2 regions of the Massilia sp. P1_C10 genome follow, and region 1 is predicted to be linked to the other one. Evidence: riboswitches for the same ligand, from Rfam matches in the RefSeq annotation. Region 1 holds a riboswitch; the other holds the start of a gene.
The links. A riboswitch is a leader RNA that binds a small molecule or an ion and turns the genes downstream of it on or off. The one in region 1 is predicted to bind thiamine pyrophosphate.
Positions count from the first base shown of each region.

Region 2: linked by a shared signal. The riboswitch ahead of thiC (phosphomethylpyrimidine synthase ThiC) and the one ahead of AC1D02_RS05480 (TonB-dependent siderophore receptor) in region 1 are both predicted to bind thiamine pyrophosphate.

Region 1 covers NZ_JBFUAC010000002.1:271,279-286,611, reverse strand. The annotation lists gene AC1D02_RS05515 (efflux RND transporter periplasmic adaptor subunit) at 1-380, opposite strand, end outside; gene AC1D02_RS05510 (S46 family peptidase) at 596-2,737, shown strand; gene AC1D02_RS05505 (S9 family peptidase) at 2,790-4,754, opposite strand; gene AC1D02_RS05500 (helix-turn-helix domain-containing protein) at 4,923-5,171, shown strand; gene pnuC (nicotinamide riboside transporter PnuC) at 5,168-5,755, shown strand; gene AC1D02_RS05490 (AAA family ATPase) at 5,752-6,273, shown strand; gene AC1D02_RS05485 (hypothetical protein) at 6,295-7,020, shown strand; gene AC1D02_RS05480 (TonB-dependent siderophore receptor) at 7,017-9,128, opposite strand; TPP riboswitch at 9,208-9,304, opposite strand; gene AC1D02_RS05475 (DUF535 family protein) at 9,361-10,332, opposite strand; gene AC1D02_RS05470 (SRPBCC family protein) at 10,446-10,973, opposite strand; gene AC1D02_RS05465 (glutathione S-transferase) at 11,101-11,808, shown strand; gene AC1D02_RS05460 (MFS transporter) at 11,810-13,012, opposite strand; gene AC1D02_RS05455 (LysR family transcriptional regulator) at 13,109-14,008, shown strand; gene AC1D02_RS05450 (hypothetical protein) at 14,476-15,270, shown strand.
Region 2 covers NZ_JBFUAC010000002.1:613,298-628,630, reverse strand. The annotation lists gene mutS (DNA mismatch repair protein MutS) at 1-1,836, opposite strand, end outside; gene AC1D02_RS07175 (SRPBCC family protein) at 2,025-2,492, shown strand; gene AC1D02_RS07170 (ArsR/SmtB family transcription factor) at 2,479-2,817, shown strand; gene AC1D02_RS07165 (EAL domain-containing protein) at 2,821-4,389, opposite strand; gene AC1D02_RS07160 (hypothetical protein) at 4,531-4,800, shown strand; gene AC1D02_RS07155 (hypothetical protein) at 4,852-4,980, shown strand; gene AC1D02_RS07150 (hypothetical protein) at 5,049-5,249, opposite strand; TPP riboswitch at 5,414-5,520, shown strand; gene thiC (phosphomethylpyrimidine synthase ThiC) at 5,590-7,503, shown strand; gene thiS (sulfur carrier protein ThiS) at 7,512-7,715, shown strand; gene AC1D02_RS07135 (thiazole synthase) at 7,730-8,518, shown strand; gene thiD (bifunctional hydroxymethylpyrimidine kinase/phosphomethylpyrimidine kinase) at 8,515-9,270, shown strand; gene thiE (thiamine phosphate synthase) at 9,267-9,878, shown strand; gene AC1D02_RS07120 (D-amino acid dehydrogenase) at 9,880-11,136, shown strand; gene AC1D02_RS07115 (hypothetical protein) at 11,119-11,712, opposite strand; gene AC1D02_RS07110 (hypothetical protein) at 11,726-12,679, opposite strand; gene AC1D02_RS07105 (NADP-dependent oxidoreductase) at 12,775-13,794, opposite strand; gene AC1D02_RS07100 (hypothetical protein) at 13,927-14,355, opposite strand; gene AC1D02_RS07095 (hypothetical protein) at 14,670-14,858, opposite strand; gene cphA (cyanophycin synthetase) at 14,941-15,333, opposite strand, start outside.

The DNA of each region.
Region 1 (15,333 bases):
ATGCGGTTGTCCTGCTGCGCCAGCTGCTCCTTGACGCCGTCGAGGGCCAGGCGGATCGCGCGGTCGTCCAGCTGCAGCAGCAGCTCGCCGGCCTTGACCTGCTGGCCAAGCTTGGCGTGCACCTTGGCGACATGGGTCTGGATCGGGCTCGATACCAGCTCCTCGTGGACCGGGATCACGACGCCGGAGGCGCTGATGGTGTTGGCGATGGCGCCGCGATGGACTTCGGCGACGCGGATGTCGGCGGCGCCGACGCTGGGCCGGACGGCGCGGTTGATGCCCCAGGCGGTCGCGCACAGCGTCGCCAGCAGCGCCGCGCCGGCGGCTAACTGGATATTTCGGCGGCGCCGCGTGGCGGCCTGGCTGACGGGTTGGTCCATGTGCTCATTAGATAAATGTTGTGCTTGCGGCTATCCATTGCAATTAGCGTGCCAGAGCGTCGCACGGGCATGAGGGCGACGGCGAGGGCGGTGTATTGACCGCAGACGGGCACCGGTGTCCGGATCCGGGCAGTCGGCGCAGCAAAAACCGATTCCCAGCCGTTTCCAAGGCAGCTATACTCCCCGCTTGCTTTTTATAATCCGGGGACACCATCTTGTTCAAATCAATCGTCTTGCCAGTCGCCTTGCTCGGCGCCTGCGCCACCGCCAGCGCCGACGAAGGCCAATGGCAGCCGCACCAGCTCACCCAGCTCAAGTCCGAACTCAAACGCATCGGCATCACCATGCCGGCCGAAAAACTGGCCGACCTGTCGAAGCATCCGATGAGCGCAATCGTCTCGACCGGCGGCTGCTCGGCCTCGTTCGTGTCGCCGGACGGCCTGATCGTCACCAACCACCACTGCGGCTACGCGGCGATCCAGCGCAATTCGACCCCGGAGCACAACTACATCGCCAACGGCTACCTGGCCAAGGACCGCGCGTCCGAGCTGGCTGGCGGCCCGACGCTGCAGGTGTACGTCACCGAGAAGGTGGAGAACGTCACCGACCGCGTATTGAAAGGCCTGTCGCCTTCGATGCCGGGCCGCGAGCGCCATGAAGAAGTGCAGTCGCGGATCAAGGCGCTGATCGCCGAGTGCGAGACCGACAAGGCGTACCGCTGCTCGGTGCCGGCCTTCCACCGCGGCCTCGAGTACTACCGCATCCGCCAGATGATGATCCGCGACGTGCGCCTGGTGTACGCGCCATCCGACAAGATCGGCAACTACGGCGGCGACATCGACAACTACGAATTCCCGCGCCACACCGGCGACTTCTCGTTCCTGCGCGCCTACGTCGGCAAGGACGGCCGCCCGGCCGATCCGTCGCCCGACAACGTGCCGTTCAAGTCGAAGGACTTCCTGGTGGTGTCGGCCGAAGGCCTGAAGAACGGCGACCCGGTCCTGCTGGCCGGCTACCCTGGCCGCACCAGCCGCTACAAGCTGCCATCGGAAATCCGCTTCGCGCGCGACGCCGACTTCCCGCTGCGCGTGGCCGGCATGCAGGCCGACCTGGCCGTGATCGCCGCCGCCACCATGGGCAATCCCGCCTACGACGTGCGCTACGCGAACAACGTCAAGAGCATCAACAACGTGCTCAAGAAAACCCAGGGCCTGATGGACGGCTTCGCGCGCAAGGACATCGCCGCGATCAAGGACGTGCAGGACGCCGAGTTCCGCGCCTGGCTGGCCAAGAACCCTTCGGCCGCGCCGAAGACCCTGATGGCCGACCTGGACGCGGTGATCGCCGCCGACATGGCGTTGTCGGAAGAGGAGTACGCATGGTCGGTCGCCACCCACAGCGACCTGCTGGCCAGCGCGCGCACCTTGTACCGCCTCGCACTGGAACAGCAGAAGCCGAACGCCAGGCGTGAAGCCGGCTACCAGGAACGCGACCTGTCGTTCATCAAGGCGCGCCTGGCCCGCCTGGAGCAGTCGTTCGTCGCCAGCGTCGACGAAGCGCGCTATTCGGCCGCGCTGCAGCGCTACAGCAAGATGGCGCCGCGCATGCATCCGCAGGGCCTCGACGCGCTGGTGCCGGCGCAGGCCGCCGTGCCTGCGCTGTACAAGGCGACGGAGCTGGGCGACACCGCCAAGCGCCTGGCCTGGATCGGCAAGGACGCGGACGCCTTCCGCAAGTCGGACGACGCCTTCATCAGAATGGCCGTGCACATGAGCGACGTCGGCATGAACCTGGAAAACCGCCGCAAGGAAGTATCCGGCAACCTCGAACGCATCGTCCCGCAGTACATGGCGGCCGTGATCGCGTGGAAGAAGAGCCAGGGCAAGCCGGTTTATCCCGACGCGAATTCGACGCTGCGCGTCACCTTCGGCACCGTGGCGCCGTACGTGTCCCGCGATGGGGTGACCAAGGGCCCGTTCACCACGGTCGAAGGGATCACCGAGAAGCACACCGGCAAGGATCCGTTCATCGCGCCGAAGGAGCTGCTCGAGGCGATCAAGGACAAGCGTTATGGCGTATTCAAGGATCCGGTGCTGGGCACGGTGCCGGTCAACTTCCTGTCGAGCGCCGATACCACCGGCGGCAATTCCGGTTCGGCCGTGATGAACAAGCGTGGCGAGCTGATTGGCCTGAACTTCGATTCGACCTACGAGTCGATCACCAAGGACTGGTATTTCGACCCCGCCATCACGCGCGCGATCCACGTCGACATCCGCTACATGCTGTGGGTGATGAAGGAAGTCGACCACGCCGACAACCTGCTCAAGGAAATGACGATCAAGTACCCGAAGAAGTAATCGGCTGCCAGTCGAAAAAAAGGCCAGGTCTGTCGAACCTGGCCTTTTTCTTTTAGTGCCCGATATGCTTGTCGAGGAAGGCCGCGAGCGTCTCGTAATACTGCTTGCGGTGTTCCTCGTCGTAGAAGCCGTGCCCCTCGTCCTTCACCAACATCCACTGCGGCGGCCGGCCAGCCTTGGTCAATTCGTCGCGCATCGTTTCTGCCTGGCCGAGCGGGGTGCGCTTGTCCTTGTTGCCATGAACGAGCAAGACCGGAATCTTGATGCGTGCGGCCAGGTTCACCGGCGAAATGGCCTTCAGCTCCGAAATATCCTCGCCCACCGTCTTCTTCAGGAAATTGGTAATCTGCTTGTTTCCCTTGACGCCTTCAAAGTTGAACCGGTCGGCCAGGTCGTAGAGTCCCGAATAGCCCGCGGCGCACTTGAACAAGTCCGGCTCGCGCACGGCCAGCATCATCGCCGCGTAGCCGCCGTAGCTGCCGCCGGAGACGCACACGCGGGCCGGATCGATGCCGGCCTGGCCGTTGGCCCATTTCACGCCATCGGTCAGGTCGTCGATCATTTTGCCGCCCCACTGGCGGTAGCCGGCGCGCCGGTAAGCCGGACCGCGCCCCTCCGAGCCGCGGTAATTGATCTGCAAAACGGCGTAACCGCGGCTGGCGAGGAACTGCGCATTGTCATCGAAATACCAGGTGTCCGACACGTCGAGCGGCCCGCCGTGCGGCATCAGCACCATCGGCAGCTTCTTCCCGGTCGGGTTCTTCGGCATGGTCAGGAAGCCGGTGATGGTGAGCCCGTCGCGCGCGGCGAACTGGATCGGGCGCCGCTCGGCCATCTGGTCCGGGTCGATTTGCTCCATGTTCGCAAACAGCATCTGGGCCTTGCCGCTCTGTTTGTCGAACAGGTAGTACGAACCCGGGTCGCGGTCGCTTCTCACGCTGAACACCAGCTTCTGGCCGTCGTCGCTGAAATTGAGGAAGTGGACGAACTCGCCGGGGAATTGCGCGGACAGGGTCTTGTGCAGGATAGCGTCGGCGCTGTTCTCGTCGAAGTAGCGCACCAGCGGTTTGCCGTTCGAGGCGGAATACGCGAACGGTGTCGCCGGCCGTCCGCTGCCGAAGTACAGCTCCTGAATGCTGGCCACCGGGTCTTTCGCGATCACCGTGCGCGCGCCGGTCGCCATGTTCTCGCGCACCAGCGCCCACGGCCCGCCTGCGGTGCTCAGCCAGCCATACACCTCGCTATTGTCAGGCGTGAAAGCGCGCGGATGGAAGCGCGGCGTGCGCGGCTCGCGTTCGATCTTGCGCCACTCGCCGCTGGCGTCGTCGAGGCGGTATACGAACGCTTCGTTGTCGTCGTCCTCGCCAAATGCAAAGCGCGGCTTGGCGTCGTTCTGGAACACGAAGTTCGCGTCCTTCATCGGGATGTCCGCCACCAGCTTGCGAACCGAGGTGTTCGAATTGATGTCGTATAACATGCTGTGGCCGCTTTCGCCCCACAGATGGCCACCGAGGAAGATGTGGCCGTCGCGGCTCAGCGGGATGTGTTCCACTTCGCCCCAGCCGTGATCGTCGCCGTAACGGTCGCCCCGGCTCGACTGCCGGAAGCCCTTGTAGCCGTACAGGTACTCCGGCTTGGTGCCGTCCAGGTCGACCGCCACCACTTCGCCGGTGCGCATCGGCCGTTCGCGCAGGCCTACTTCCATGCCCTTTTCGACGATCAGGCGGCGGTTGCTGATCCACTGGAAATCGACCGGGATTTCGAAACCGGGCAGGCCGATGGTGCTGACGACCTGCAGGCCGGGCAGCGCATACACCCGCATGGTCGGCACGCTGCGCTCACCGCGCTGGATGCGGACGTTGACGGCGATGTGTTTGCCGTCCGGCGAGATGCGCGGCTGGCTGAAGCGGATCGGCTCGACGAAGGCGTCGATCGGCACCAGCGGATCGGCCGCGTGGGCGAGTGTCTGGACTGCGGCGGCAAGGATGGTGCAGGGTAGCAGGTGGCGCAGGCGCATCTTCGGACTCCAAGGGTGGCGCGCCGCCGGTTGCGGCGCGGGAAAGATTGCGAAAAAGTATATCCACGACTTTCCTAAAAGCAAAGCAACTTTTTGTACAGAGCAAGAATGCGACAATTATGCGAGATCTTGCATAATTTCATCGCCTGCCGCATACTGGACCGGCCCATGAACCAACTCAATCATCCCGCCCCCGAAGAACTTTCCATGCGCGCCGCGCTGACGGACGCGCTCGAGGCGTGGCTGGAGCATTCCGGCCTGACCCAGACCGCGGCGGCGGCGGTGCTTGGCACCACCCAGGCGCGGGTGTCCGAAATCAAGCACGGCAAGACCGCGCAATTCAGCCTCGACCTGCTGGTGCGCCTGGCCGCGCGCGCCGGCATGCAGCCCCGATTGACCCTGACCCCATCCCGATGAACGACACGCTTCCGCTGTTCGGCTTTGCCACCACCCCGCTTGAACTGATTTCCTTTGTCCTGTCGGTCATCACCGTGCTGCTCAACATCCGGCGCAACCACTGGGCCTGGCTGTTCGCGATCATTTCGTCGGCCGCTTACGGCGTGGTCTTCTTCAATTCGCGCCTGTACGGCGACGCCGGCCTGCAGGTCGTCTTCATCGTCGTCTCGGTGTGGGGCTGGTACAGCTGGCTGCACGGCGGCGCGGAAGGCCAGGTGCTCGACGTCACGCGGCTCGACCGGCGCGGCTGGATGATGTCGCTGGCCGGCTGGGCGCTCGGCTTCCTGGTGCTGTCCTGGTTCCTGAAAACGTGGACCAACACCGACGTGCCCCATACCGACGGCTTCCTGACCGCCGGCAGCCTGCTCGGCCAGGTGCTCCTGTCGCGCAAGAAGGTCGAGAACTGGCACGCCTGGATCGCGGTCGACGTGCTGTACGTCGGCCTGTACGTGTACAAGAACCTGGTGCTGACGGCGATCCTGTATGCGCTGTTCGTCGTCATGGCGGTGATCGGGCTGCGCGCGTGGAGCCGGGTGGCGCGATGAGCGTGAAGCGCATCGCCATCCTGGGCGCCGAATCGACCGGCAAGTCGACGCTGGCAACGGCGTTGGCAAGCCGCTACGGCACCGTCTGGGTGCGCGAATACCTGCGCGAGTTCGTCGAGACCGAGGCGCGCGTGCCCTTCGAACAAGACCAGCTGGGGATTGCGCAAACCCAGCGCGCGCGCGAGGATGCGGCCGAGCCGATGGCGCAGCGCTTCTTGTTTTGCGACACCACGCCGCTGATGACGGCGGTCTACAGTGGCGTGTACTGGGGCCGCGTCGACCCGCAGCTGGACGCGCTGGCCCGGCATCACGACTACGCGCTGACGCTGGTGGCGGCGCCCGACGGCCCGTGGATACCGGATGGCCTGCAGCGCGAGTCGGCAGCGGTGCGCCTCGAGGTGCACCAGGCGCTGGTCGAGCGGCTGGCGCGCCAGGGCATCGCCTACACGCTGCTGGAAGGCGGCCTGGATCGGCGCCTCGAGCGCGCCGCCGGCCTGCTCGAACAAATCGATCACTGAATCAACCGCGAGAATCCGTCGATGAAGAAAATTCTGTTGTTGACGTCCCTGGTCTTAAGTGCGCAGCACGCGCTCGCCGACACCGGCTACTACCTGGTCACCACCTATCCCAACGAAGGGCAGGTCTCGGCCGACTTCAAGTATTGGAGTGCCCACCCGACCGGCAAGACAATGCGCAGTGCGCCCGAACTGGGCCTGGCATGGAACGTCAGCTCGCGCTGGTACACGGAAGTGACGGCGCAGTGGTTTCAGATGAGCCCGGGCTCGAATCACCTGTCCGCGATCGAATGGCAGAACGACTTCATGCTGACCCAGGGCGAATTGCCGGTCGACGTCGCTTTCCACACCAACGTCGAACGGGCCGCCGACGGATCGGGCGAAATCGGCGTCGAATATGGCCCGGTGCTGCAGACCGAATTCGGGCGCACCCAATTGAACGTCAACGTGTTCCTGCAGCGCCACCTGCGCGTCGCGCCGGCCGAGCCGACCACGATCGCCTACCAATGGCAGGTGAAGTACCGCTGGATTGAAAAGCTGCAGTTCGGCGTGCAGGGCTTCGGCGAGATGGGGAAGTGGAACGACTGGCTGCCGCGCGAGCGGCAGTCGCACCGCGCCGGGCCTGTCGTTGCGGGCAACTGGCTGCTGGCGGGCGGACATGAGTGGAAGTACGAAGCGGCTTACCTGATCGGCAAGAACTCCGCACGCAACGCCAAGAGCGTCGCGATGCGGATCCAGTACGTTTTTTAGAAGTCGAACTGCGCCGATGCGCGGAAGGTGCGCGGCGCGCCGGTCAGCAGGTAGCCGCCCAGCGCCGGCGTGACGTCGCGCCAGTAGAACTTGTCGAACACGTTGTTGACGCCGAAGCGCAGCGTGGTCGACATGCCGCCCACGCGGGTCGCGTACGACGCACCCAGGTCGAACAGGTGGTAGGCCGGCACGTCGACCGTGTTCGCCAGGTCGAAGTACTTCTTCGCCGAATACTGCCACGCCGCGTTGACCTTCAGGCCCGCCACCGCGGGCACCGCATACTCCAGCCACGCGCTCGATTTGAAGTTCGGCACATCCGTGACGCGCTTGCCGTCGAAGTCCGCCTGGCCGGTGCCTTCCTGTTCGGTGTGCAGCGCCAGCAGCGACGCGCCGTATTCCAGGCCGGCGAAGACGCGGCCCTGCGCCGACAGCTCGAAGCCGCGATGGGTCGATTCGCCGCGGCGCACGTAGGTGCTGATCGATTCGTCGGTGAACTCGTGGCCCTTGCGGATCTGGAACAGCGCGGCCGAGACAACGGTGTCCTTGCCGATCACTCCCTTGATGCCCGCTTCGATCTGCCTGGAGCGGCTCGGCGCCAGCGCCTGGTTTTCGTTGGTGAGTGGATGCGCCGGATCGACGGGTGCAATGCCGCCGTGCTCGAGGCCATGGGTCAGCGCGCCATACACGTTCCAGTCCTGGTTGACGCCATACACCAGCGCGACGTTCGGCAGCGCGAAGCCTTCGTCGGTGTGGGCAAGGCCCTGGTCGCGTTTCACCTGCACGTAGCGCAGGCCGGCGTGCAGTTTCAGCTGCGGCGACAGGGCGGCGATATCCTGCACAAACAGCGCGCGCTCGTTTTCGTTGCGGTCGTCCGGTCCGGGAATCAGGGTGCCCGGCGCGGGCGGCACGATGATGTTGTGGTAGATGTTGCTGAAGCCCGCGTACTCGTAGACGTAGTCGTTGGCCTTGTCGTGGCGCGTGAAGAGCGACGCGCCGGCGGTCAGGTCATGCCTGACCGCGCCGGTGGCGAATTTTCCCTGCACCATGGCTTGCGCGCCGAACGGGGTCTTGCGCTCGCCGACGCTGCGGTAATCGTAGACGTCATAGTCGCCGTTCGAGCAGAAGCCAGGGTAGAAGCCCTCGCCCTCGTTGCTGCAGCCGTAAGGGAAGGCGGTGAAGTCGTCGCGCTTGAACCAGTGCTTGTTCATGCTGACGCTGGCCTTCCAGTCGTCGCTGAGACGGTACTCGAAACGCAGCCCGGCGTTGGTGCTCCTGGTGTCGACCGGCCTGGCCCACGGCTGGTCGTTGAGCAGCATGGCCTGCGAGATCCCGGTCGGCAGGCTGACGTTCCGGATCAGCTGGTAGCCCGGCACCGACAGCTGCGACTTGTGCTGGTAGTCGAGGTCGAGCTGCAGCAGCGCGTCCGGCGTGATCTGCCAGTCGAAGGCGCCGGAGACGAACTGGCGCTCGCCGTCGGCGCCCTTGACGTAGGAGCGCAGCTTTTCGGCGGCGGCGTTGATGCGATAGCCGAAGCGGCGATCTTCGAAGCGGCCGCCCAGGTCGATCGCGCCGTACAGCGTGCCGCGCTCGCGCACTTCGAACGTCGCCGAACGCAGGGCGGTAGCGGTCGGACGCTTGGTGACGTAGTTGATGATGCCGCCCGGCGCGGCGACGCCCGCCTGCAGGCCGGCCAGGCCCTTGAGCACTTCGATGCGCTCCTTGTTCTCCAGCGGGATCTGGGTGTCGCCCGGGATCGCCAGGCCGTCCTTGCGGTAGCTCGAGGTGTTATCCAGGCTGAAGCCGCGGATCGAGAAGTTCTCGGCATAGCCGACCGCGTTGTACGAATCGCTGACGGCGGCGTCGAGCTTCATGGCGTCGGTGCTGTTGTGGATGCCGAGGTCCTGCATGCGCTGGCGGTCGATCACGCTGACCGAGGCCGGCGTTTCCAGCAGCGGCGCCTCGGCAAAGCCGCCGATGGCGACGCGTTCGCTGCCGGCCGGCCTGGCGCCGGTGATGACCACTTCCGTCATGGTGGTCTGGGCGATGGCGGAACACGCCTGCATGACGGCGAAGGCGAGTACGGAATACTTCAGGATTGGTTGGGACATTGTCTGCTCGTTTCATGCACCGGACGCGCCGGTGCGTACTATAAAAACCGGAGCCAGACGGGAGGGGAGCGGACAAAGGGGGAACTACTTTGCGCTTTCCTACGCTGGCATTATCCAGATCAGGTACGGAGGGTATCTCTCACCCGGAACGCATCCCGGGACCCCTAGCGAGCGCAGAGTTTATCATGAACCGATGGGGCGCGTGTTGCCGGCTGATGCAGGCGAAGACGGCTCAAAAAGCGGAAGTGATCTCGCGGCCGGGCGCATGCGCGGGCACCGGCTTGGGAACGCGCTTGAGCTTGGACTCGAGCATGGCGCGCGCGGCCTCGCCGATTTCGTGCCAGTGGGCGCGCCGCGTGGCTGCCCGCTTGCGGTGCTTGGCCGGTATTTCCGACAGCGGCTTGAGACGGTACGGCAGCGCGATCAGCCAGCACGGGCCCGGCTGCTCGACGCCGCCGAGCAGCTTCCAGACATTGTCGTAGGCGGCCTCCATGCGCGCGGCGCGCTCGGGCGAAGCGCGATATCCGACCGGATGAAAGCTGTGCTTGATCGCGGCGATCTGCGTCATGCCGACGGCCAGCGCCACGCCCTGCATGGCGGCGGTGCAGAACAGGCTGGGCGAATTGTGCGGGAAGGCCTGCTCGAACGCGGCGATCGCCAGGTGCGACTCGGGTGGGCTGCCCTGGTTGCGCGCCACGAACGGCAGCAGAGGCGCGGCCACGCCGGCGAAGCGGCCGTCGATCCAGCTGAAGCTGAGGCGGTGCAGGCAGGTGCCGTCGGCATCGAACATGATAGTCAGGTCGCCTTCGGCGTCCATGCGCGAGGCCATCGACAGCGTGATGGCGAAGCGGCAGCCGTTGGCGCGGCGCTGCCACAGCGTCAGGCCGCCGGCGCGGTAGACGGCGTATTTGTAGGCGGTGTTGAAAGTCTCGTCCTCGAAGCCGTAGTGGCGCAGCACGCAGGCAATGCGCGCGCGCCGGCCAAGCTCGCTGATCAGGTAGTACTTGTGGCTGAGGTGATGGAACAGGTCGTCGTTGGGCGGCGCGGCGACGTAGTTGCGGTAGACGTCGAGCCGGCACAGGCGCCGGTGCTCGCTGCGGTAGAGCAGCACGCGCAGGCTGCGCGCGATGAAGGCCAGAGAAGATTTGATTCCGTATCGCGCACGCCGGGTCAGCCACTGCTTCACGAGTTGAGCGATGATCATCGGGGCGGCTCCGCGGTTGTCGAAAAGTGCGGGCCGCCCGGCAGCATGGCCGGACAACCCTCACTTCATCTTGACTTACCTTTCGGATCGAGCGGTGATCTCGCTCAATGGAGTTACTTTTCCGCTACCGCCTTCATGCTGGCCAGGCCCTTGTCGAAATCCTTGCCGATCATGGCGTCCATGCTGGTGAAAACGCTCATGACTTTGGTCATGAAATTCATCGGGCCGGCCATGTTCCAGGTCACTTGGGTCTCGGCGCCCTGCGGCACCAGCACGAACTCGGTGGTGTTGCGCGACTCGAACGGCTCCTTGAACAGCAGGTCGATCTTCGTGCTGGCCGGGCTGGCCGCCTCGGTGATCTCCATGCGGCCCTGGCCGACGTCCTTGTTGCCTTTCCACTCGTAGATGGCGCCCTTGCCGGAGGCGGCGCCGCTGAAGGTGCGCTGCATGGCGGGGTCGAGCTTCTCCCATGGCGACCAGCTGGCCCACTGGTGGAAGTCGGTGATCAGCGGGGCGATTTTTTCCGGCGTGGCCTTGATCGTGACGGTGCGCTTGACCGTGTAGGTGTCCGGCTTCGTCATGGCGATGCCGACGATGATGACCAGGGCTGCAAATATGACGAGTGCGATTTTCTTCAGCATGTTTTTCTCCTTGTTGATGGCCTCTTGTGACCGCTCTGCGACGGTAGCCGGAGACTAGCACGGAAGCCGGCGCCGGCGAAAGGAATTTGGCCGATAATCGAAGGCCCGGCAAACGATGGAGGCGGCGATGGTCTACCAGCTGTATTACTGGCCCACGATCCAGGGCCGCGGCGAATTCGTCCGGCTGGCGCTCGAGGAAGCGCAGGCGGAGTATGTCGACGTCGCGCGCGGGCGCGACGGCGTGCGCGCGATGATGAAGCGGATGAAGGAGGCCGGCACGCCGTCGTTCGCGCCGCCGTTCCTGGCGGCCGGCGACCGGCTGATCGGCCAGACCGCGAACATCCTGATGTTCCTGGGCGCCGCGCATGGACTGGCGCCGCGCGCGCAGGCGGGCCGGCTGTGGGTCCACCAGCTGCAACTGACGATCGCCGACCTGGTGGCCGAAGCGCACGACACCCATCATCCGATTTCGTCCTCGCTGTATTACGAAGACCAGAAGAAGGAGGCGAAGAAGCGCGCCGCCGACTTCCTGGCCGAGCGGGTGCCGAAGTACTTCAATTATTTCGAGGGCGTGCTGGCGGCGGCAGGCAAGGGCGGGCATCTGAATGGCGCGAAGCTGACCTATGCCGACCTGTCGATGTTCCAGGTGATCGAAGGACTGCGCTATGCGTTTCCCAAGGCGATGGCGCGGATCGGGCCGCGGTATCCGCGGCTGATGGCGCTTCGCGAACAGGTGGCGGCAAGGCCGAACATCGCCGCTTATCTTATGTCGAAGCGGCGGATACCGTTCAATGAAGAAGGCATCTTCCGCCACTATCCCGAGCTGGATAAATAGGTCAGGCAGCGTGCCGGAGTTGTTCCGGCGCCGGCGCCGCCGCCGCGTCGCGCTCGTCGAGGCAGGCGGCCAGCGTGGTCAGCGCCAGCGCGCCCAGCACCACCCCCGCGCCGATCCACGGCGTGGCCATCAGGCTGAGATGCGCGACCACCAGGCCGCCGCCCCAGGCGCCCAGCGCGATGCCGACGTTGAAAGCGGCGATGTTCAGGCCCGATGCCACGTCGACCGCCCGCGGCGCGTCGTGCTCGGCGCGCTTGACCACATACACCTGCAGGCCCGGCACGTTGCCGAAGGCGACCGCGCCCCACGCCAGCACCGTGGCCAGCACCAGCAGCTTGTGCGGCGCGGTGAACGTCAGCGCCAGCAGCACCGCCGCCAGCAACGCGAACACGATCTGCAGCGCGCGCAACGGGCCCTTGCGGTCGGCCAGCCTGCCGCCCCAGATGTTCCCGGCCGCGACGGACACGCCGTACACCAGCATCACCAGGCTGATCGACGACGCGCCGAAGCCCGAGACTTCCTGCAGGATCGGCGGCAGGTAGGTGAAGGCGATGAAGGTGCCGCCGTAGCCGAGCGTGGTCATCGCATACACCAGCAGCAGGCGCGGCTTGCGCAGCACCGCCAGCTGCGTCATCAGCGGTGCCGGCTCGGCGCCTGCGATATCGCGCGGCACCAGCAGCGCGCTGCCGGCAATCGCGAGCACGCCCAGCAGCGACACTGCGAGGAAGGTCGCCTGCCAGCCGAAAGCCTGGCCGATCCAGGTTCCCAGCGGCACGCCGGTGACCAGCGCCACCGTCAGGCCGGAAAACATCAGGGCGATGGCGCTGGCCGCTTTCTCCTTCGGCACCAGGCTGGTGGCGATGGTCGAGCCGATCGAGAAGAACACGCCGTGCGCGAGGCCGGTCAGCACGCGCGCCGCCATCAGCGTGGCGTAGCCGGGCGCCTGCCAGGCCAGCAGGTTACCGATGGTGAACAGCACCATCAGGGCGATCAACAGCTGCTTTCGCGGCACGCGGCCGGTCAGGGCGGTCAGCACCGGCGCGCCGACCGCCACGCCGAGCGCGTACAGGCTGACCAGCAGGCCGGCCGAGGGGACCGACACGCCGACGGCGGCGGCGATGGTCGGGATCAGGCCGACGATGACGAATTCGGTGGTGCCGATGGCGAATGCCGACAGCGTCAGCGCCCAGAGTGCGAGTGGCATGGTGGTTCCTTAAATGAGAGAGGCATGCAGTGTGGGCGCGCGCGGCGCAAAGAAAAATCCCCGGCCGTACAATAGACTTTTGATCTGGAGTCACAAATGATCGATGTCGATGCACTGATTGCCTTCGCGACGGTGATAGATACCGGCTCGTTTTCCGCCGCCGCCGAGCGGCTGGGGCAGACGCCGTCGGGCGTCAGCCGCACCATTTCGCGGCTGGAGGCGCAGCTGCAGATGACGCTGATGCATCGGACCACGCGCCGCCTCGACCTGACCGAGGAGGGCAGCTGGCTGCTGGCGCGCGCGCGCTCGGTGATCGCTGAACTGGAAGACACCGAGGCGCAGGTGGCGGCGCGCCGCTCGCAGCCGTCCGGCCTGGTGCGGGTGAACGCCTCGACGCCGGCGCTCAATCACCTGGTGGCGCCGCTGGCCGCCGATTTCCTCGACGCCTACCCGCTGGTGAAGCTGGAGCTGACCGGCGGCGAGACCGTGGTCGACCTGATCGAAGAGCGCGCCGACATGGCGATCCGGATTGGACCGCTGGCCGATTCGACCCTGAATGCGCGCCGGCTTGGCAGCAGCCGCGTGCGCCTGCTGGCGGCGCCGGCGTACATCGCGCGCCACGGCTGCCCGCGCGACGTGGCCGACCTGCCGGCGCACCGGCTGCTCGGGTTCACCGCGCCGGCCTCGCTGAACATCTGGCCGCTGGCGCATGCTGGCGGCGAGGGCGTGGCGGTCAGCCCGGCGGTGACGGCGTCGAGCGGCGAGACGCTGCGCCACCTGGCGCTGGCCGGCGCGGGCATCGTGCGGCTGTCCGATTTCCTCACGCGCGACGATGTCGCGGCCGGCGCACTGGTGGAGGTGATGCCCGAGCTTACCCTGGCGTGGTCGGAGCCCGTGTGGGCGGTGTTCTACAAGCAGGGCGCGCTGGCGCCGCGGGTGGCGGCGTTGGTCGAATTCCTGGCCAGGCAGCTGGCCGAAGCCAGGCTCGATCCGTAACGCGGCGACGCGCGCTGTTGCTTGTTTTCCGATCGGGCCTGGGCGAAACCAGTCGAATGTGACCTGAATGGAAATGGAACGGATTTCAAAAACCGCGGCCTCAATGTTGACTTGAGGTATTTGCCTTGTGGCGACATTTCGCTTTTGCCATTGCGAAAATCGCTATCCAAACAGGCTACTCGCTTTGGCATGCCTTCCTGCAAACGCCACCGATACGCCCCGTTCAGGGGCCAATTGCTGCCACAAAAGCAGCATTACGCTTTCGTCACAAGCTTGATGTTCATGATTCGCGCAGAAGCACGAAATTGGCGTGACTTACGGTTATGAGGGTCAAACCTCAATATTCTCGTATGAAACAAATCCATTGAAATAGACCATAAATCGATAGCTTATCGACACTTTGATAATTTCTTACGGGCAGATAATTGACAAAACGCAATCCAACCAATTATCCCAGGAGTGTCAAAATGGAACAGTTCGACGCAGTGGCAGCCATCCCTTCCCGCACCGCCCGCATGCTCGCTGGCGCCGTCGGCCGCACTCACGAGCAGGCGATCGAGCGCCTGCCATTCACCATCAAGCGCGTCCAGAGCGACGACGACATGCGCCTGGCGGTGCAGATCCGCCATGCCGCGTATGCGCGCCACATCCCTGAATTCGCCCAGACCCTGATCGAGCCGGAGCACGCCGATTACGAAGACGACTGCGTGGTACTGCTGGCGCAGTCCAAGCTGGACGGCTCGGCGCTGGGCAGCCTGCGGATCCAGACCAACCTGCACCGCGCCTTGTCGGTGGAAGATTCGGTGGCGCTGCCGGCCTACCTGCAGGGACGCCGCCTGGCCGAAGTCACCCGCCTGGGCATCGGCGAAGGCCGCATCGGCCGCGTCGTCAAGGTGGCGCTGATCAAGGCCAGCTTCGAGTATTGCGAAGCCAACAATATCGAATACGCGGTGGTCACCGGCCGCGCGCCGATCGACCGTCAATATGAACAGCTGCTGTTTTCCGACGTGTTCGAGGACAAGGCGCCGGTCCCGCTCAGCCACGTCGGCAATATCCCGCACCGCGTGATGCAGTTCGAGATCGCCACCGGCGAGCAGCGCTGGACCGAAGCGGGCCATCCGATGCTCGGTTTCTTCCGCCACATCAAGCATCCGGACATCGATATCGGCGCCCGGCGCACCCCGCGCGTGCGGCCTTCGCGGCTGGCCCGCCCGATGGCGCCGCCGTCGGTGGTGCGCGCCCGGGAAATGTTGCTCGCCTAAATTTATTCATATTGCATTACAGTATCAATTTTTGCGGTATCCTTCGCGTAGAATAAACGTTTG
Region 2 (15,333 bases), 340 kb from region 1:
CACCGGATGGCGGCCTTCGCGAATATCCAGGCACGGCTCGGCGACCAACTGCGGCGCGCACCAGTTGTGCTGCAGCGCGTGGTGAGTCAGCGCAGTCAGCGTGTCCAGCTGCGCCAGGCCCTGCGCGATCGTCTGCAGGCAGGCGATGTGCGGCGCCAGGTCGCCCAGCAACTGGTCGTACAGCAGCTTCTCGCGCACCAGCGCCTTGTCCTGCGCCGACAGCGCCTTGTCCTCGAATACCTTCAGCTCCGGCGTGATGTATCGCTCGGCGTTCTTCAGCGTCTGGCGGCGGCGATAGTCGTCCGGCACTTTGTCGGTCTGGCCGTGCGTGACTTCGATGTAAAAGCCGTGCACCTTGTTGTACTCGACGCGCAGGTTGGCGATGCCGGTGCGGGCGCGCTCGCGCGTCTCCAGGTCGACCAGGAACTGGCCGGCGTTTTCCGACAGGCCGCGCAGTTCGTCGAGTTCAGCGTCGAAGCCGCGCGCGAACACGCCGCCGTCGCGCACCATTGCCGCGGGTTCTTCGGCGACCGCGCGCTGCAGCAGGTCGAGGCAGGATTCGGGCGTCGCGATCGACTCGTGGATCGCCGCCAGCACGGCCGGCACGCCGGCGATGAAGCTTTGCTGGACGGTGCGGCGCAGCGCGGGCAGCTGCTTCAGGCCGCCGCGCAGGCTGGCCAGGTCGCGCGGGCGCGCCGACAGCAGCGCGATGCGCGTGGTGATGCGCTCGATGTCGGGCACGTTGCCCAGCGTGGCGGCCAGCGCGCCGCTGGTGTCGCTGCCGGCCAGCGCGGCGATCGCCTCGTGGCGCGAGCGGGCCACGCCCTGGTCACGCTTCGCATGGTGCAGCCAGTGGCGCAGCATGCGCGAACCCATCGCCGTGCGGCAGTGGTCGAGCAGCGAGAACAAGGTAGGCGACTCCTGGCCGCGAATGGTCTCGGTCAGTTCCAGGTTGCGGCGGGTGGCCGCGTCCAGGCCGATGAATTCGTTTTCGGTTTCGGTCGACAGGCTTTTTACGTGCTGCAGGCCGCGGCCCTGGGTCGACTGGGCGTAGCGCAGCAGCGCGCCGGCCGCGCCGAACGCGGCGCCCAGGCCGTCGGCGCCGAAGCCGGTGAGGGTGGCCACGCCGAGCTGCTCGAGCAGCGCGCGGTGGCCGCCGACGACGTCGAAGTGCCAGTCGGGCACCGTCTGCGTGTGCGCGATTGCGCTGTCTTCGAACAGGTCGCCGGTGTCGCCGCGCAGGATCTCGGCCGGCGCGATGCGTTCGAGCTCCTGCTGCAGGCGCACGCCGACGGTGCGGGCGTCGCCCGAGAACTCCATCAGCTTCAGGCCGCCGGACGCGAGCGACAGCCACGCCAGGCCGGTGGTGACCACCTTGCGTTGGCTGATCATGCACATCGCCAGCAGCGGGCGCTCGGCCTTCTCGGGCAGCAGGTCGGCGTCGGTCAAGGTGCCTGGGGTGACGACCCGCATCACCTTGCGTTCGACCGGGCCCTTGCTGGTGGCAGGATCGCCGATCTGTTCGCAGATCGCGCACGACTCGCCCAGCTTGACCAGCTTGGCCAGGTAGGGATCGAGCGAATGGAAAGGGATGCCGCACATGCGGATCGGATTGCCGTTCGACGCGCCGCGCGCGGTCAGCGTGATGCCCAGGATGCGCGCCGCCTTTTCGGCGTCGTCGTGAAACAGCTCGTAGAAGTCGCCCATGCGGTAAAACAGCAGCATGGTCGGGTAGTCGGCCTTCAGTCGAAGGTACTGCTGCATCATGGGCGTATGTTTTTCGCCCGCGCCGTTCTTGATGGCGGCTGCGTTGATTTCGGTCGGAACGGTGGTCATTTATTCTTCATGGGGATGGAGCGGCGGCGGCGCCTGCGATGATCCCGCCATTTTACCGCTTTCGCCACGGCGCTCCGAGCAAAAACCTGCCTGATTCCAGCAACCGATCGATTGCATTTTACGGACAGGCCTCCTATACTGGGTTAATGCAACCTTTTGGTTGCGCAATGACCAGAAGGAGGAACAGCATGAAAAGCATTTCGAGCACCGATTGCATTGAGCGCAGCGTCGTCATCGACGCCCCGCGCGCTCGCGTTTGGCAAGCCCTGGCGAACGCCGAGGAATTCGGCACCTGGTTCGGCGCGAAGCTGGCCGGCCAGGTTTTCGTACCCGGCCAACGCACGCGCGGGCAGATTACCTATCCCGGCTATGAGCATCTCACTTTCGACGTGATGGTCGAACGGGTCGAGCCGCAAGTCCTGCTGTCGTTCCGCTGGCATCCCGCCGCAGTCGATGCGGCGATCGACTATTCCGCAGAAGAGTCGACGCTGGTGACCTTCACGCTGGCCGACGCACCGGGCCAGGGCACGCTGCTGAAAGTGGTGGAATCCGGCTTCGACCAGCTGCCGGCGGAACGCCGCCTCGAAGCGTTCCGCATGAACAGCGGCGGCTGGGATGCGCAGATGGATAACATCGTGCGCCATGTCGGCGCCTAGCGCCCCGCACGGCGACGTGGTGCCGCGCGTATTCGCGGCGCTGGGCGATCCGACGCGCCTGAAGCTTGTCGCGCTGCTGTGCGCCGGCAGCGCCTTGTCGATCGCGCAGCTCACGGCCGGCACCGACATCAGCCGGCAGGCCGTCACCAAGCACCTTCATGTGCTGGCCGAAGCGGGTGTGGTACGCGACGTGAAGCTGGGGCGCGAGCGGCTCTGGCATCTGGAGCCGGCGGCCATCGCGGAGGCCCGGCGCGCACTCGAGATCATCGGCGGGCAGTGGGACGTCGCGCTCGGGAAGCTCAAGCGGTTTGCCGAGTCGTCATAACAGTCATGAGCGTGCGGCCAGCGCACGCTCGATGTCGACGAACTTCATCGGCTTCGCGAACAGCCACCCCTGCGCGTATTCCACGCCGTGCTGCCGCAGGAACCGTGCCTGCGCCTCGGTCTCGACCCCTTCTGCGGTCAGCTTCAGCTTCAGACTCTTGGCCATTTCGATGATGTGCTGGACCACGTGACTGGTCGGCGCCTCGGTCGCGATCGCGTCGACGAAACTCTTGTCGATCTTCAGGTAGTCGACCTCCAACGTCTGCAGGTAGGACAGGCCGGAATAGCCGGTGCCGAAATCGTCGATCGCCACCCGCACGCCTTTCGCGCGCAGCGTGCGCAGCATCTCGCGCGCCAGTTCGACATTCAGCAGGCCGCGTTCGGTGATTTCAACCACCAGGTTGCCGGGCGCCGCCGCGGTCTTGCTCAGGAAATCGTCCAGCTGCGCCGGCAGCCGTGGCGAATGCATGTCGGCCGCCGACAGGTTGACCGCGAGGTGAAAATGCGGATGGCCCCGCAGGAATGCGCCGGTGTCGCGCGCGGCCAGCTCCAGCACGCGCTGCGTGACCAGCTCGATCAGCCCGCTTTTTTCGGCGATCGGAATGAAGATGTTCGGGTCCACCAGCTCGCCGGTCCGCCTCTGCCAGCGGATCAGCGCTTCGGCGCCGACCCACGCGCCGCTCTCCATGTCGACGATCGGCTGGTACAGCAAAAACAGCTCATTGCGCTTCAGGCCCGTCTTGATCGCTGCCGCCAGCGACAACTGGGTGCGGGCGAGCAGGAGCACGGCCGCGGCGAGCATCAGGCCGGCGATCCCTCCGGCCGGCACCAGGCGTTGAGCGGCCTCGCGCGTGCTGTGGTTGGAATCGCTGACCGGGATCGCCGCGACGGCGGCATACAGGAAGCGGTCGGACCGCGCCGCAGCCACCAGGCGCCGGCCATCGACGAACGTCACCGCCTTGTGCGTCCCCAGTCGGTGCAGCCATTCGCTGGCGACGAAATGGCGCGATGCCATGGGAACGGTATCGCCCAACAGGAAAATCGCCAGAGACACTTCGGGGCCGCTGACGGTCGTGTCGATCGGCAGGTCCTTGTGGATGATCGCCACATAGTTATTGCGCGCCAGCGCAATGAACGGCACCTGCGGGGCAAAGGGAAGGCGCAGGTTCTTGTAGATCGCCACACCGTTCGCGGTGACGAAATCCGGGGCGCCGCCGAGCATCAGGTCCTTGCGGTCGCCGCCGATCGAGGAGCAGGCGATACGGCCGTCTTCGACATGGCCAATCGCCTGGATGTAGCTCGAGGTCACGTCGATCTGCCGCATCAGGTCGATGTTCGCGTCGGAACACGGCGCCCCGTTGCGCGCCGCCTCCAGCAGCTTGAAGCCGCGGTCGACCTGGGCCGCGGTGGCGTCGGTGCGCATCAGCACGTCGCGCGCATAGCCCAGCACTCGCTCGGTTTCGATGGCGCGCCCCTGGCGCTGCGCTTCCTGGATCGCCAGCAGCACCGGCGCGCCGACGGCGAACGCCGCCACCACCAGCGTCAATGCGATGGCGGCCCGCTTCTTTCTCATGGAGCTCTACCTGCCGACATGGTTTCTCCGCGCCGGATTGCGTTGAAGACCATCATAACGCACCATTTATGCGTGTTTCATAATAATTTAGACAAGACGAATGTCGTGACAAGCTGCCGCGCCCAGAGGTAGAATCGGCTCATGCGTTATATCCGCCTCCTTCTGATCGCCCTGGTTTTCGTGCTGCACAGCGCGGCCGTGATGGCGTCGTCCGTGAAGATCTGCTGCATGGACGCGCATTGCCCGGTCGCCGAATGCGTGACGATGGGCTGCATCGCCGATCCGCTGCCACCGGCGGCGGCGGCTGTAACCCAGCAGATTTCCGCACCGTCGATGCGCGCGCCGGTCTTGCCATCGGAATCGGTGCATCTTGGTTCGCACGTGGAAGAGATCTGGACGCCGCCCGACTAGGATGATCCTGGTTTTGTCAGAAAACTCAAATCAAACAACAAGGAAACGAAGATGAAATCGAAAATGTTCAAAGTGGGCGCCGCTGTTGCCCTGTTGGCCGTCTCGGCCGCCGCCGCCGCATCGAGCATGGACTGCTGCCTCAGCGTCGAATGCTGCCTGCGCATGCTGGGCTGCTGCTAAACCCAGGCCGCGGTAAATAAAAAAAGCCGGCGCTGCGAAGCGTCGGCTTTTTTATTGGGCGATCGGGATCAGGATTTGTCGCTCTTCGACCCAGACTGCTTGCTGCCGCTGTCGCTTTTCTGGCTCTGCTTGCTCGTGTCGGACTGCTGACTCGCGCCAGTGGTGGCGCCGCTGCGCGAAGCTGGCGGCGTACTGCCTGGCGCCTGCTGGCCGGACTGCTTGCTCTCGGCGTGAGTGTGATTGTGACCGCTGCTGACTTTGCTGCTCATGTGATCTCCTTGTTGTGAAACAAACTGAGCACCATCATGCACTGCCGTTGTCGGCCAGATAATAGGCGCGCGGCGGCTGCGGGCGTAGGACACCGCTTACTTAAATTTTTTTGGACCTTGTCTAAACGCTCAGAATGCGTTTAGAATCGTCCGTGCCGAACAACGGCAAACGCTAGGGGTCCTGCAAGTCGCGAACGCGATGCGCGGGTGAGAAATACCCTCCGAACCTGATCTGGATAATGCCAGCGAAGGGAAGCATGGTGACACCGGCCGCGCGCCGTCTCGCCTCACTCCTTTGCTGGCTCCTGCTCAAACCATCGAGAAGCTACCAAGGAGCCACATGAACGCCAACCCGAAATTTTTGTCCGCCACCGCGACGGTGGACGAAGCCGCAATCCGTCCATTGCCGATGTCGCGCAAGGTCTATGTCGAAGGCAGCCGCCCCGACATCCAGGTGCCGATGCGTGAAATCGGCCAGTCCGACACCGCCGCCTCCTTCGGCGCCGAGAAGAACCCGCCGGTCTACGTCTACGATACCTCCGGCCCGTACACCGACCCGGACGTGAAGATCGACATTCGCTCCGGCTTGCCGTGCCCGCGCGCGCCGTGGATCGCCGAGCGCGGCGACACCGAGGAGCTGGCCGGCCCCTCGTCCGCGTTCGGCATCGAACGCTCGCTCGACCCGGCCACCGCCGACATGCGCTTCAACCTGCAGCGCAAGCCGCGCCGCGCCATCGCCGGGGCCAACGTCACGCAGATGCACTACGCGCGGCGCGGCATCGTCACGCCGGAGATGGAGTTTGTCGCGATCCGCGAGAACATGCGGCGAAAGGAGTACCTGGCGCAGCTGCGGGCGTCCGGCCCGATGGGCAATCGCCTCGCCGAACTGATGGGGCGCCAGCATCCTGGCCAGTCGTTCGGCGCCAGCATCCCCGACGAGATCACGCCCGAATTCGTGCGCGACGAAATTGCCCGCGGCCGCGCCATCATCCCGGCCAACATCAACCACCCCGAAGTCGAGCCGATGATCATCGGCCGCAATTTCCTCGTCAAGATCAACGCCAACATCGGCAACTCCGCAGTCACATCGTCGATCGGCGAGGAGGTCGAGAAGATGACCTGGGCGATCCGCTGGGGCGGCGACAACGTGATGGACCTCTCGACCGGCAAGCACATTCACGAGACGCGCGAGTGGGTGATCCGCAACAGCCCTGTGCCGATCGGGACGGTGCCGATCTACCAGGCGCTGGAAAAAGTCAACGGCAAGGCCGAGGACCTGACCTGGGAGATCTACCGCGACACGCTGATCGAACAGGCGGAGCAGGGCGTCGACTACTTCACGATCCACGCCGGCGTGCTGCTGCGCTACGTGCCGATGACGGCTAAGCGCCTGACCGGCATCGTCTCGCGCGGCGGCTCGATCATGGCCAAGTGGTGCCTGGCGCATCACCGCGAGTCCTTCCTGTACACGCATTTCGAAGAGATCTGCGAAATCATGAAGGCCTACGACGTGTCGTTCAGCCTGGGCGACGGCCTGCGTCCCGGCTCGATCTACGACGCCAACGACGAGGCGCAGCTGGCCGAACTGAAGACGCTGGGCGAACTGACCCAGGTCGCCTGGAAGCACGACGTGCAGGTGATGATCGAGGGCCCGGGCCACGTGCCGCTGCACCTGATCAAGGAGAACATGGACCTGCAGCTGGAGCAGTGCAGCGAGGCGCCGTTCTACACGCTCGGGCCGCTGACCACCGACATCGCGCCGGGCTACGACCACATCACCTCGGGCATCGGCGCCGCCACCATCGGCTGGTACGGCACCGCGATGCTGTGCTACGTCACGCCGAAGGAGCACCTCGGCCTGCCCAACAAGGCCGACGTCAAGGACGGCATCATCACTTACAAGATCGCCGCCCACGCGGCGGACCTGGCCAAGGGACACCCGGGCGCGCAGATCCGCGACAACGCGCTGTCGAAAGCGCGCTTCGAGTTCCGCTGGGAAGACCAGTTCAACCTCGGGCTCGATCCGGACAAGGCGCGCGAGTTCCACGACGAGACCCTGCCCAAGGATTCGGCCAAGGTGGCGCACTTCTGCTCGATGTGCGGCCCGCATTTCTGCTCGATGAAGATCACCCAGGAAGTGCGCGAGTACGCCGGCAGGATGGGGATCTCGGAAGTCGCGGCGCTCAAACAGGGCATGGAGGTGAAGGCCGTCGAATTCGTCAAGCGCGGCGCCGAAATCTACCAGAAGCAGTGAGGCGCGCGATGACCGAAATTATTTTGAACGGAGCGCCGCACCAGGTGGCGCCTGAAGCGACGCTGGCCGACCTGGTCGACGCGCTGTCCTTGTCGAACCAGGCGCTCGCGCTGGCGGTCAACCGCCGCGTGGTGCCGCGCCAGCAATGGCGCGAGCACGGCATGCGGCCGGGCGACCGGATCGAAGTGGTGCGCGCCATCGGCGGCGGCTGAACCAGGAGAATGACATGAAAGAATCGAACCAGGAACTGACAATCGCGGGCAGGACCTATCGCTCGCGCCTTCTGGTCGGCAGCGGGAAATATCGCGACCTGGCGCAGACGCGCGAGGCGACCGACGCCGCCGGCGCCGAAATCGTCACGGTGGCGATCCGGCGCGTAAACATAGGGCAGGACCCGAAGGCGCCCAGCCTGCTCGACGTGCTGCCGCCATCGCAGTACACGATCCTGCCCAACACGGCCGGCTGCTACAACGCGAAGGACGCGGTCTACACGCTGCAGATGGCGCGCGAACTGCTGGACGGGCACAAGCTGGTGAAGCTGGAAGTGCTGGGCGACGAGCGCACGCTGTTCCCGCACATGCCCGAAACGCTGGCCGCCGCCGAAACGCTGGTGCGCGACGGCTTCGACGTGATGGTGTACTGCAGCGACGATCCGATCCAGGCGAAACTGCTGGAGGAAATCGGCTGCGTCGCGGTGATGCCGCTGGCGTCGCTGATCGGCTCCGGCATGGGCATCCTCAATCCGTGGAACCTGTCGCTGATTATCGAGCAGGCCAAAGTGCCGGTGCTGGTGGACGCCGGCGTCGGCACCGCGTCGGACGCGGCGATCGCGATGGAGCTGGGCTGCGACGGCGTGCTGATGAACACGGCGATCGCCGGCGCGCGCGATCCGGTGCGCATGGCGCGCGCGATGCGGCTGGCGGTCGAGGCGGGCCGCGAGGCTTACCTGGCCGGACGCATCCCCAAGCGATTCGCCGCTTCGCCTTCGTCGCCGATGACAGGGCGCCTCGCGTGACGCGGCCGACCGTTCTGGTGTTCGCCGGCGCCGACCCGAGCGGCGGCGCCGGCATCGCCGCCGACATCCTGGCCATTGCGGCGCTGGGCGCGCATGCGCTGCCGGTGATCACCGCGGTCACGGTGCAGGATAACGACCGCGTGTTCGAGGTTCTTCCGGTGGATGCCGATGTGGTGAGCCGACAGGCGCGCGCGCTGATCGACAAAATCGCGATCGGCGCGGTAAAGATCGGCATTCCGGGCAGCCGCGGCAACGCCGAGGCGATCGCCGCCCTGATCTGCGAACTGCGCCGCGATAACCACGGATTGCCAGTGGTGCTCGATCCGGTCCTCGCGAGCGGGGCCGGCGATGGGCTGTCGTCGATCGGGGCGCTGGCGCCATTGCTGCCGCTGGTGACGGTGATCGTGCCGAACCTGCCGGAAGCGCGCGCGCTGTCTGTCCTGACGGACGATTTCGCCAACGTGCTGGTGACCGGCGGCCACGCGGATGGCGCGATGGTGGTCAATCGCTGGACCGGGGAGGGCGGCGAACGGGAATGGCGCTGGCCGCGCCTGCCGGGCGAATTTCACGGCAGCGGCTGCACGCTGGCTGCGGCCATTGCCGCGCGGCTGGCGTGCGGCGACGCCATCGAGGTCGCGTTGACGGCGGCGCAGGCTTACTGTCACCGAGCGCTGGCGGAATCGTATTCGATCGCCGATGGCCAGCGCATTCCGCTGCGCTCCTTTCAAACTACTTCGCAGGGATCCCCATGAAAGGCCTTTACCTCGTCACTCCCAACTGGGACGACACCGCCGCGCTGGTCGACAGGACGGAGCAGGCGCTGCGCGCGGGCGCCGCGCTGGTGCAGTATCGCCACAAGAGCGCGGGCCCGCAACTGCGCCGGGAGCAGGCGGCGCTGCTGCTGGCGCTGTGCCGCCGTCACGGCCGTCCGTTCATCGTCAACGACTTCATCGACCTGTGCCAGGAACTCGATGCGGACGGCGTTCACGTCGGCGGCACCGATGCTTCGGTGGCGCAGGCCCGCAAGGCGCTTGGCGCCGGCAAGATAGTCGGCGCCTCCTGCTATGGCGACCGGCAACTGGCGCGCGACGCCGCGGCGGGCGGCGCGAGCTACGTCGCGTTCGGCGGCTTTTACCCTTCGCGCGTCAAGCAGTACCCCGTCACCACGGCGCCGGACATCGTCAGCTGGGCCAAGGCGGAAATCGCGCTGCCGTGCGTGGTCATCGGTGGCATGACGCCGGAAAACGCGGCGCCGCTGGTGGCGCGCGGCGCCGACATGGTGGCGGCCATCAGCAGCGTGTACGGCGCCCCGGCGATCGACGGCGCGACGCGCGCGTTCTCACGCCTGTTTTCTCGATGAGATGAAAGTCATCGTACTGGGCGCCGGCGTGGTCGGAACCGCGTCCGCATGGTACTTGCGGCAGGCCGGCCATGAAGTCACGGTGCTGGAGCGGCAGGGCGGGGCGGCGCTCGAAACAAGCTTCGCCAACGGCTGCCAGATATCGGTGTCGCACGCCGAGCCGTGGGCGAATCCCGCGTCCCTGCTCAAGGTGCTGGGTTCCCTCGGCCGCGAGGACGCGCCGCTGCTGTTTCGCCTGCGCGCCGATCCGCAGCAATGGCGCTGGTGCCTGCGCTTCCTGCGCGAATGCCAGCCGGCGCGCGTCGCGGCCAACCTGCGCCGCATCGTCGCCATCGCCGAGTACAGCCGCCGCAGCCTGCAGGCGCTGCGGCGCGAGACCGGCATCGAATACGACCATCTGACGCGCGGCATCCTGCACTTCTACACCGACCGGCGCGAGTTCGCGCGCTCGGCCGGCGCCGCCGCCGCGATGCGCGCGCTAGGCTGCCCGCGGGAGCCGGTCAGCGCGGACGAGGCGCTGCGCATCGAACCCGCGCTGGCCGGCGCGCACGAGAAAATCGTCGGCGGCGATTTCACCGCCAGCGACGAATCCGGCGACGTTTTCAAGTTCACGTCCCGGCTTGCGCGGCTCGGCGCGGCGGCCGGCGTCGAGTTCCGCTACAACTCCGGCGTGACGCGCCTGCTCGCGGAGGGCGGCAAGGTACAAGCGGTCGAGTTTATCGACAGCGATGGGCGACACGCCAGGCTGCGCGCAGATGCCTTCGTGGTCGCACTGGGAAGTTTTTCGGCGCCGCTGCTGGCGCCGTTGGGGATTCGCCTGATGATCTACCCGGGCAAGGGCTATTCGGCGACCTACCGAATCGTCGATCCCGTCAAGGCGCCGACCGTGTCGCTCACGGACGACGGCCACAAGCTGGTGATTTCGCGCCTCGATTCGCGCCTGCGCGTGGCCGGCACCTGCGAATTGAACGGCTATTCACGCGCGTTGAACCCGGTGCGCTGCGAGGCGATCACGCGCCGCGTGCGGATGCTGTTCCCGGGTGCCTGCGACTACGACGCGCCGGCATACTGGGCTGGGCTGCGGCCCTTGACGCCGTCGGGCGTGCCCTACATCGGCAAGAGCGCTTTTCGAAACCTGTACCTCAATACCGGTCACGGCACGCTGGGTTGGGCGATGGCGTGCGGCTCCGGCCGGGTCATCTCCGACATCGTTTCGGGCCGCGCGCCTGACCTGGAGGCTTCAATGCGGATGAGCTGACGGGATGTGGCGCAGCACTTTTGCCGCGAGCTTGCGCCATTTTTTGTGCGCCGTAGCGGCCGATGCGGGCGGCTCGCCGGCGTCGGCGCGCAGCGCCAGTGCGCCGCGCTCGGCGCCGACCCGGATCACGCGGTAGCAGTAGGCGCCGCCGGCCTCGGGCGCCGGCGCCTTGGCGACCAGGACGAATTCCCCGGCCGCCGCGGCCGCAGTCCCGGGCCTGGCGCACAGGGGCACCGGCCCGAAGCGATCGGGCACGCCGTGTTCGGCCGCCTCTGCCAAAAAATCGGATTTGATGAAGCGCGTCCCTTCCAGCTCGAGTCCGGCGCGGCCGGTCGCGCCGCGGTCGAACAGATAGGTCCGGGTGCCGTCGGCCGCGCCGCACTGGATCAGCGTCGCGCCGCTCGATTCGCTGTAGGCGACCAGCACCGGCTGTCCCTTGCACGGCGCCTCGCGCACCTGGCTGGCGGCGACGTTGAAGCCGCATACGCCGCCGGCGCAGGCGAAGCGCGACACCTTGCCGGCGCCGCTGGCGGGCAGCGCGAGCGACATCGCGGCCGCCAGGAGCAGGATGCGCATTGCGGCGCTTCGTTCAGATGCCGGCAACTCGCGCGGCTCCGAACTGTCCGATCAGCACCAGCTGCGGATTGGCGCGCTTCTTGGTGACGCCTTGTTCCGACGATTCGAACGGCGCGCCGGTAAGGATACCCATGCGGCGGCTGATGCAATCGGACTGGAAACCGGGCTTCCCGCGCCTGGCACGCTCGACGACGGCAATCTTCAGCAGCGCGGACTGGGTGGCCGGTTTCTCGTTCTTCACGCGCAGCTTGATCTGGTCGAGCGCCTTGGTGAGGCCGCTCTGCTGCACGCAAAGGTCGAACAGTGCCGCATAGCTGCGAAACTGCACCGCGCCCATCAGCGCCGGCGCGATGAGCCGCAGCTGGCTGACCGCCTGCATCGCCAGCGGATGGAAGGCGGCCTCCGCCTCGGCCAGCTGGATGGCGTTGAACCGGTCGATGGCGCCGAGCGCGTGGAAGGCGGCGCGCCATGCCGGCTTGTCGCGCGCCTGGAGTTCGCGCGTCCAGTCGAGTTGGGCCTGCTGGTCGTTTCGGTCGAGCGCCGACTTTAGGACCGAGAATCTGGTGCTGGGAGCGAAGCAGGCCGCGAAGGCCGGCTGGTCGGCGGCCAGCATCTTGTTCAGCAGGGGCCCCAGCGTGTCCTGGCCGAAGTTCCATTGGATCAGCCCGAAAGACATGCCCTGCAGGTCGAAGTCGTCGGCCAGCGCCTGGTAATCCATCGACTTGCTGCTCTCGAAGAAGGTGGTGATACGCAGGGCCATCTCCTGCGCTTGCGCCAGCGTCACTTGTGCGGCGGGCCCGGCGGGGGAGGTTGCCAGCGGCGGCGCGGCGCCCGAAATGGCCTGGTTGCCGGCGGCGTCGAACTGCCGCGCGCCGGCGCTGCCCGGGCTGCCCTGCTGGCTCTGGTGTCCGCCGATGAAGCCTGGCTTGTCCGCGCCGGCGGGTTCGCTTCTGTTCGAATTTCCCATACCAACCTCCATGCTGTGCAAGGGCGATTGCCTGATATTCTCACCTATAGAACAGGTATGACAGTATCAAATGTGATGGGTTCCTTCGCGCGCGCTTATACGCGCACCAGCAGCTTGCCCAGGTTCTTCCCTTCGAACAGGCTGTTGAGCGCGGCCGGCAGCTGGTCGAAGCCGTCGACGTAGGTCTCCTGCGAGACGATCTCGCCGCTCCTGACCCACGGCGCCACGGTCTTGACCATTTCGTCCATGCGGCTGGTGAAGTCGCGCGCCAGGATGCCCTGGATCGTCGCGCGCTTGAACAGCATGTGCTGCAGGAAGCGCGGCGCCAGGTCGGGCGTGTCGAGGCCGCCGTCGTATTGCGCGATCGCGCCGCAAATGATGATGCGCGCGCGCAGTTTGATCAGCGGGATCACCGCGTCGGTGACCATGCCGCCGACGTTGTCGAAGTAGATGTCGACGCCGCCGGTGGCTTGTTCGATCGCGGCGCGCAGGCCCTCGACCGTCGGATGCGCGCGATAGTCGACGGCGCCGTCCAGCTTCAGGGTGTCGGTCAGGAAGGCGCACTTGGCGGCGCCGCCGGCGATGCCGATCACGCGGCAGCCGGCGCGCTTGCCGAACTGCGCGACCAGCGAGCCGACCGCGCCGGCCGCGCCGGACACCACCAGCGTGTCGCCCGGACGCGGCTTGCCCGCTTCGGTCAGGCCGAACCACGCGGTGCGGCCAGGCATGCCGAGCACGCCGAGCGCGGTCGATACCGGCGCGGCGGCCGGATCGAGCTTGGTCAGTTCGCTGTGGTGGCACTTGGCGTACAGCTGCCAGCCGCTGTAGGCCGACACCCAGTCGCCTTCCTTGAACAGCGGGCTGGCGGACGCCACGACTTCGCCGACCACGCCGGCGCGCTGGACGATGCCGAGCGGATGGGGCACGTCGTAGGTGTTGCGCTTGTGCTGCTGGATGCGGATGTAGGGATCGACGCTGACGATGCGCGCGCGGATGATGACTTCGTTGGCCGCCAGCGTGCCGTCGAGCTCCGTCTCGCGCAGCTCGTAATGCTCGTCGCTGACGCGCGCGTCGGGACGTTTGACGTAAAACCACTGTCGGTTCTGAAAGCTCATGGGAATAGGCCGCGCTGCTGAAATAGGGCAGCCATTTTATCAGCAAAGGAATTGCGCCACGGCCGGGTAGGCCGCGGAACGCATGATGCCTGCGCAGGTGACGCAAGCTTGCGTGTGGCGCGACAGGCGATGCTAGACGGTGTCGCCGAGTGCATCGATCCGCCTGACTTCGGCGGCAATCATCTTGCGCAGGTTCTCCTTGTGCAGCTCAGCCACCTGGCGCGCATGGTGCAATGCCTCGCCGCTGAAGTCGATCTGCATCGGCGTCATGGCGGGAAACACCAGCGACGGCGCCAGCAGCTGCATCAGGCGCCCGGTGGCGTCGGGATCGGCCAGGGTGGCGGCCAGCGTCGATTCGGGCTGGGTCAACGCTTGCAGCTTGTGGTACTTGGCGCGGTCCGCCACGATTTGCGCCATGTAGGTCGAGTGGGCGATTTGCGCGCCTATCCGCTCCACCTCGTCCATCGCTTCGGCCAGCTGCCCGAGGGATTGTTCCAGCCGGGCTGCCGCATGCAGATACGCTTCGGAATGCCTGCTGGGAGGGTCGATTGTGCCGTTCATGATAATTCCTTCGAAGTTCGTCGGAATCTTCATTGTGCGCCGAAATAGTTAATTTTGCTGCACGCATTTTTACCCGCAGATCAGGGCGTCCTGTGTATATTTCTGCGATGGAATAGCGCGCATTTCACCATGGATGCGGGGTTCGGCGAACAGCTCTGCGGTAAGCGCTGGCGGCGCGCGCACGTTTGATCCAGCGCAAGGCGCGGCCCGCGGCGGCGGGTCAAATTAACAATTCGGCCGGCTGCCGGTCAGCCGGGCGGCTGCCGGTGCAGCGCATCGTGGCGGCGTCCCGGCGCGTCAGCCGGCCGACGCGATTACTGCGATGGCGTGGTCGTGCCGGCGCACAGCTTGTCGTTTCGTCGGCGACGGTGGGAAGGAGAAGCGGGGACCCCGGCCTGTGCGGCGCGGCGGTCGGTTTGTGCGCGCGGCCTGTATTCGGCCCGGACCGATGATGCCGGCTCCGGGTCGTGGCGCGTGAGATAGTCGGTGGTGAGATCCAGCATGGCAGCTCCCGAACGGTAAATCCTGCTTGCAGGATAAGTTTAACCGGACGGAAGCGCAGTGGAAGCCCTATCGCAAGATTTCTTAGCCTTGCGCAACACGTGCCGCGATATGGGCCAGCGCCTCGTCGACCTGGTCGATCAGGATCAGGCACAGGTCGCCTTCGGACAGGCGCGCCAGCGCCTTGTCGATCGCCACGAACTCGCCGTTGATCTCGTCGATATGCGTGGTGCGGCGCGCACCTTGCAGGCCCTGGCGCAGCAGCGCGACGACTTCGCCGTCTTCGCGCCCGCGCTGGCACTGGTCCTGGTACAGCAGCACGTCGTCGAACGCGTTGCCGAGGATCTCGGTCTGCTGGCGGATGTCCTCGTCGCGGCGGTCGCCGGCGCCGGAGATGACCACCGAACGGCGCTTGGCCGGCATGCTGTCGACCGCCTGCACCAGCGCGATGATCGCGTCCGGATTGTGGCCGTAGTC